DNA from 2 places in the Streptosporangium sp. NPDC053982 genome. Region 1 is predicted to be linked to the other one. Evidence: predicted binding sites of a transcription regulator. Region 1 holds the regulator's gene; the other holds the start of a gene.
The links. Region 1 encodes HspR, which represses chaperone genes until heat shock. Its sites were predicted from a motif close to ANTTGAGTCNNNNNGACTCAANT; they were not measured.
Positions count from the first base shown of each region.

Region 1 (3,403 bases):
GTCCACCAGGTCGATCGCCTTGTCCGGCAGGAACCGGGAGGTGATGTAGCGGTCGGACAGCGCGGCGGCGGCCACCAGCGCGCCGTCGGAGATCTGCACCTGGTGGTGCGCCTCGTAGCGGCCCTTGAGCCCGCGCAGGATCGCGATGGTGTCCTCGACGGTGGGCTCGCCGACGTACACCTGCTGGAAGCGCCGCTCCAGCGCGGGGTCCTTCTCGATGCGCTCGCGGTACTCGTCCAGCGTGGTGGCGCCGATCATCCGCAGCTCGCCGCGTGCCAGCATCGGCTTGAGCATGTTGCCCGCGTCCATGGCGCCCTCGGCCGCGCCCGCGCCGACCATGGTGTGCAGCTCGTCGATGAAGGTGACGATCTGGCCGTCGCTCTCCTTGATCTCGCTCAGCACGGCCTTGAGGCGCTCCTCGAACTCGCCGCGGTACTTCGCGCCGGCGACCATCGCGCCCAGGTCGAGGGAGACCAGGCGCTTGTCGCGCAGGCTGGAGGGCACGTCGCCGGCGACGATGCGCTGCGCCAGGCCCTCCACCACGGCGGTCTTGCCGACGCCGGGCTCGCCGATGAGCACCGGGTTGTTCTTGGTCCGGCGACTGAGAACCTGCACGACCCGGCGGATCTCCGAGTCGCGGCCGATCACCGGGTCGAGCTTGCCGGCCCTGGCCCGCTCGGTCAGGTCGACGCCGTACTTCTCCAGCGCCTGGTAGGTGTCCTCGGGCGTCTCGCTGGTCACCCGGGCGTGCCCGCGGACCTTCTCGAACGCCTCCAGCAGCGCGTTCGGGGTGGCGCCGCGCGACTTCAGCAGCTCGGCGACCGGCCCGCCGTCCGTGGCGAGGCCGACCAGCAGGTGCTCGGTCGAGACGTACTCGTCCTCCAGCCGGCGCGCCCGCTGGGCCGCGGTGTTCAGCACGGTCAGCAGCTGCCGGGAGCTCGACGGGGCGCTGACCGTGGCGCCCTGCGCCTTCGGCAGGGCCGCGAGCTGCTTCTCGGCCTCGGTGCGAAGCTGCTTCCAGTCGGCGCCGACCGCCTCCAGCAGCGGTACGGCGGTGCCGCCGGTCTGGGAGAGCAGCGCGGTGAACAGATGGGCCGGGGCGACCTCCGGGTTGCCCTCGGCGGCGGCGCGCCTGATGGCGGCGGAGACCGCCTCCTGACTCTTCTGCGTGAGCTTGTAATCCATGGCTATCGCCCAACTCCGTTCAGGCGTTCTGTACCGCGCCGGGGCACGGCGCGGCGAAAGATCCCCCCGGCCCTCGTTCGTGGAGTGTCAGGCGGGTGGCAACTGGTATCGGATCAGCGCGCGGATCATGGTCGTCTCGGCGCGGAGGCGGTGGTTCTCCTCGCGCAGCCGCATCGCCTCGTTCTCGAGCGCCAGTATCCGCTTTATGCCCGCGAGGTTGATGCCCTCCTCCTGGGAGAGCCGCTGGACCTCGCGGAGCATGATGATGTCGCGGGTGGAGTACAGGCGGCCGCGGCCGGCCGTACGGCCCGGACTGACCAGGCCGAGACGGTCGTACTGCCGCAGGGTCTGCGGGTGCAGGCCCGACAGCTGGGCGGCCACCGAGATGACGTAGACGGGGGTGTCGTCCGACAGATCGAAGTAGTTGGCTTCCATGGCTACTCGCTTCTGGCCTGTTGGATCAGCTCGGCCCGCGGGTCGCCTCCCGTGGTGGCGTCGCGGAACTCCTCCAGTGCGCCCCTGGCCTTGTCCTCCAGGTGCTGGGGCACCAGGACCTCGACCGTGGCGAGCAGGTCGCCCTTGGTGCCGTCCTTGCGGGTCACGCCCCGGCCCCGCACCCGGAAGGTCCGGCCGTTGGGGGTGCCCTCGGGGATGCGCAGCGTCACCGGCATCCCCTTGAGGATGGGCACCTTGATCTCCGCGCCGAGTGCGGCCTCGGTGAAGGTGACCGGGACGGTGACCGTGAGGTTCTCGCCGGTCCGGCCGAAGACCGCGTGCGGCTTGACGTGGACCTGGACGTACAGGTCGCCGGCCGGGCCGCCGTTCTCGCCGGGGGCGCCCTTGGCCTTGATCTTGATGCGCTGGCCGTCGGCCACCCCGGCGGGGATGCGCGCCTGGATCGTGCGGGTGCTCTTGCCCCGGCCGCTGCCCTCGCACACCGGGCACGGGTCGTCCACCAGCAGGCCGCGGCCCTTGCAGTCGCGGCACGGCTCGGAGAAGGCGAAGTTGCCGAGGTTGCGGCTGGCCGCGCCGGTGCCCTCGCAGGTCGGGCAGACCCGCGGGGTGGTCCCGGCCTTGGCGCCGGTGCCGCCGCACGCCGTACAGGCGGAGGAGCTGGTCAGCCGGAGCGACACGGTGGTGCCCTGGACGGCCTCGGTGAACGAGAGCGTGACCTCGGACTCGACGTCCTGGCCGCGCCGTGCCCTGGTGGTGGTCCCGCCGGTCCGGGGGGCGGTGCCGCCCCGGTTGAACAGACCCCCGAACAGGTCGCCGATGCGCTCCCCGGTGCCCTGCTGGGTGCCGCCGAACAGGTCACCCAGGTCGAAGGCGAAGCCGCCACCACCGCGGGAGGCCCCCCCGCCCCCCGGGTAACCGCCGAGACCCGATCCGAACAGCGCCCGCGCCTCGTCGTACTCCTTGCGGCGCTTGGTGTCGGACAGGACGTCGTAGGCCTCGGAGACGTTCTTGAACTTCTCCTCGGTCTCCGTCTTGCCCTGGTTGGCGTCCGGGTGGTACTGCCTGGCCAGCTTCCGGTACGCCTTCTTGATCTCTTCGGCGGTGGCGGTCTTCGGCACACCAAGGACGGCGTAGTAGTCCTTCTCCAGGTAGTCCTTGGTGCTCATCGCTTTCCTTCTCGATCAAAGGGAATGGGGGTGTGTTCAGTTGTCGCCCGCGCCGGCCGCGTCGCCGGAGGAGGGCTCCTCGGGCTCGGCGACCGCGACCCGGGCGGGCCGCAGCACGCGCTCACCGATCCGGTAGCCCGGCTGCAGGATCTCCACGCAGGTCGGCTCGGCCACGTCGGGTGAGTAGCTGTGCATCAGCGCCTCGTGCACCGTCGGGTCGAACGGGTCGCCCTTGACGCCGAAGGCGCTCAGTCCCAGCTTCCCCGCGACCGCCTCCAGCGACTCGCTCACCTTGGCGAAGCCGCCGGTGAGCTCCCCGTGGTCGCGGGCCCGGCCGATGTCGTCGAGGACCGGCAGCAGCTCGGACAGCACGCCGGCCACCGCCTGCTCCTTGACCATGGCCCGGTCGCGGTCGACCCGCTTGCGGTAGTTGGAGTATTCGGCCTGGAGACGCTGGAGGTCGGCGGTGCGCTCGCCGAGCTGGACGGCCAGCTCGGCCGAGGCCAGGCCGTCGGCCGCGGCGGAGGCGGCCTGTCCGGCTCCACCCGCCTCCCCCGCCTGTGCCGCCCGCTCGGCCTGCTCACGCTCGGCCTGGC
Region 1 covers NZ_JBVJKQ010000011.1:22,499-25,901, reverse strand. The annotation lists gene clpB (ATP-dependent chaperone ClpB) at 1-1,185, opposite strand, end outside; gene ACZ6W9_RS20785 (heat shock protein transcriptional repressor HspR) at 1,273-1,620, opposite strand; gene dnaJ (molecular chaperone DnaJ) at 1,623-2,807, opposite strand; gene grpE (nucleotide exchange factor GrpE) at 2,844-3,403, opposite strand, start outside.

Region 2 (3,403 bases), on a different contig from region 1:
ATCAGCCGCCGGGTCACCGACGGCGCGAGCAGCGCGTCGCCGGAGGCGACGACCCGGACCGCCTCGGCGAGCTGCTGGGCGGAGGCGTCCTTGAGCAGGAACCCGCTCGCCCCGGCCCGCAGCGCCTCGTACACGTAGTCGTCGAGGTCGAAGGTGGTCAGGATCAGCACCTTCGGCTTCGGGCCGTCGGCCTCCAGGATGGCCCGGGTGGCGGCCAGGCCGTCCATGACCGGCATCCGCACGTCCATCAGCACGACGTCCGGCCGCAGCTCGGCCGTCCGGGCGACGGCCTCGCGCCCGTCGGCGGCCTCGCCGACGACCTCGATGTCCGGCTGCGAGCCGAGGAACACGGTGAAGCCGGTCCGCACCATGCCCTGGTCGTCGGCGATGAGCACCCGGATCGTCATGCGCCGTCCTCCGCGTCTTCCATGATCGGCAGTATGGCGGTGACCGCGAAGCCCTTGCCGACCGGCCCGGCCCACAGTCTGCCGCCGATCATGGAGACCCGTTCCCGCATGCCGAGCAGGCCGTGCCCGGCGTTGCCCGGCGGCCGCTCGCGACCGCCGCCGGCGCCGTTCGCCACGTGGACGCGCAGCTCGTCGCCGGAGCGGGTGATCCGTACCGAGACGGCCGCGCCGGGTGCGTGGCGCATGGCGTTGCTCAGCGCCTCCTGGACGATCCGGTAGGCCGACAGGCTCACCGTCGTGGGCAGCCCCAGCAGGTCGCCGCCGAGCCGGAGCGTCACGGTGAGCCCGGCGGAGCGCGCGGTGGCGATCAGCTCCTCCAGGCGGCCGAGGCCGGGTTGCGGCGCGGTGTCGGCGCGCTCGTCGCCGTCGCGCAGCACGCCCAGCACGCGGCGCATCTCGGTCATGGCCGCCAGCGACAGCGCGCGGATCTCCCGCAGCCCCTCCTCCAGCGTCCCGGGGTCTCCGGCGGCCTTCAGCGGCGTGGCCTCGGCCTGGATGGCGATCACCGACATGTGGTGGGCGACGACGTCGTGCAGTTCCCGGGCGATCCTGGTCCGTTCCTCCAGTACGGCCTGCGCCGCCAGGGCCCGTTCGCTGCGCCGTTCCTCCTCCGCCAGCCGACCGGCGGCCAGGCGCCTGGTCCGGACGTTGTAGCCGAGGAGCGCGGTCACGGTGAGCATGACGGCGCCCAGCGCGATCAGGGGGTCGCCGGGCTTGACCGCGACCAGGGCGAGCATCGAGACGAGCCAGGCCCCGAGGACGGTCTCCCGGTCGCAGCGCACCGCCACCGAGTAGACGACCAGCAGGTAGGTGATGACGCCCGAGGAGGAGTAGGGCTGGGTGAACAGCCGGTCCATGAAGTGGGCGGCCAGAAGCATGCCGCCGGTGGCCAGTCGCCAGGCCGCCAGCGGCCACCGGTTGCGCAGCGCCACCGGCAGCGAGGAGACGAGCGCGCAGAGGAAGAGGACGTTCTCGTTGATCCCCGGAGTGGGGACACCCGGCTGGGGCGGCATGCCGTTGAGGGTCAGCAGGAGCGAGTAGCCGCCGGCGAACAGGATCCAGGCGAGCCCCAGGTCGGCCACCAGGACCAGGTCGACGGTCCGGAACGGCAGCAGTCCCAGGAAGAGCGGAAGCCGGGGGCGGAGGCGCCGGGATCGGGGGAACGGCGGACCGGGTTCCCCTTTCACCAGGGCGCGGACCAGAGGCCGGGACAACCGGGGGAGGGCGTCGCGCAGGGGCACCGGCCCAGCCTAGGGAGATCGCGGACGGCTGTCGTCCCGCCCCGGGGTGATCCGTCGCGTACCTCCCGGGGGTGACCCTTCCCCGAAGCCCTTCGCGGCGATCCCCGGGGAGGTCCGCGCCGGGGGTGACCCCGGTGTGTCCCGCGAAACCGCCCGGGCGGTCCTCGGGCTTCCGAAGTCCTGCGGAGCCCCCGGCGACGGCCGCCCCGGGACTCCCGGGAGACTCGCCAGAGGCGTCGATTACAGAATTACGATCGCTCACGGCGAACACACTCAATCCCGGGAACATTTCCACGCTCCCATTAATTGAGTCGATGTAACTCAACCCTTGGAGTGCGCATGAGTGAGAGCTTGATCCTCCCGGTTCTCCCGCTCGACGACCAGGTCGTGCTGCCGGGAATGGTGGTCCCGCTGGACCTGTCCGAGGCCGAGGTCCGGGCCGCGATCGACGCGGCTCAGGCGCTCACCGAGAACAAGGGACAGGTCCTGCTCGTTCCCCGCATCGACGGCCGCTACGGCTCCGTCGGCGTCAAGGCCGTCATCGAGCAGGTCGGCAGGCTGCCCGGAGGTGAGCCCGCCGCCGTGGTGCGCGGCGTCGACCGCGTCCGCGTCGGCGCCGGCACGACCGGACCCGGCGCCGCGCTGTGGGTGCAGGCCACCGTCATCGAGGCCGTTCCGGCGGGCGAGCGCGCCGTCGAGCTGGCCAAGCAGTACAAGGCGCTGACCACCACCATCCTGCAGAAGCGGGGCGCCTGGCAGGTCGTCGACGCCGTCAACCAGATGGACGACCCGTCGGTCCTGGCCGACAGCTCCGGCTACGCCCCCTGGCTGGGCACCCAGCGCAAGGCCGAGATCCTCCAGATCGCCGACCCGGCCGACCGGCTGGCCAAGCTGGTCGAGTGGGCGCGCGAGCACCTCGCCGAGCTCGACGTCGCCGAGACGATCCGCAAGGACGTCCAGGAGGGCATGGAGAAGCAGCAGCGCGAGTTCCTGCTGCGCCAGCAGCTCGCCGCCGTCCGCAAGGAGCTGTCGGAGCTCAACGGCTCCTCCCCGGAGACCGAGGAGGAGGACTACCGCGCCCGCGTCGAGGCCGCCGACCTGCCCGAGAAGGTGCGCGAGGCCGCGCTGAAGGAGGTCGACAAACTGGAGCGGACCTCCGACCAGTCCCCGGAGACCGGCTGGATCCGCACCTGGCTCGACACCGTCCTCGACATCCCGTGGAACACCCGGACCGAGGATTCGTACGACATCGCCGCGGCCCGCGCCGTCCTCGACGCCGACCACACCGGCCTCGACGACGTCAAGGACCGCATCATCGAGTACCTCGCCGTCCGCGGCCGCCGCGCCGCCCAGGGGCTCGGGGTCGTCGGCGGGCGCCGCAGCGGCGCCGTACTGGCGCTGGCCGGTCCTCCCGGGGTCGGCAAGACCTCCCTCGGTGAGTCGGTGGCCCGCGCGATGGGCCGCAAGTTCGTCCGCGTCGCCCTCGGCGGCGTCCGCGACGAGGCCGAGATCCGCGGCCACCGCCGCACCTACGTCGGCGCGCTGCCCGGCCGGATCGTCCGCGCCGTCCGCGAGGCCGGCTCGATGAACCCGGTCGTGCTGCTCGACGAGGTGGACAAGGTCGGCTCCGACTACCGCGGCGACCCCACCGCCGCGCTGCTGGAGGTCCTCGACCCGGCGCAGAACCACACCTTC
Region 2 covers NZ_JBVJKQ010000007.1:79,556-82,958, forward strand. The annotation lists gene ACZ6W9_RS14040 (response regulator) at 1-407, opposite strand, end outside; gene ACZ6W9_RS14045 (sensor histidine kinase) at 404-1,708, opposite strand; gene lon (endopeptidase La) at 2,048-3,403, shown strand, end outside.
Region 2: a site for HspR is predicted at 2,013-2,035, ahead of lon (endopeptidase La). Genes of this name have one in related genera too.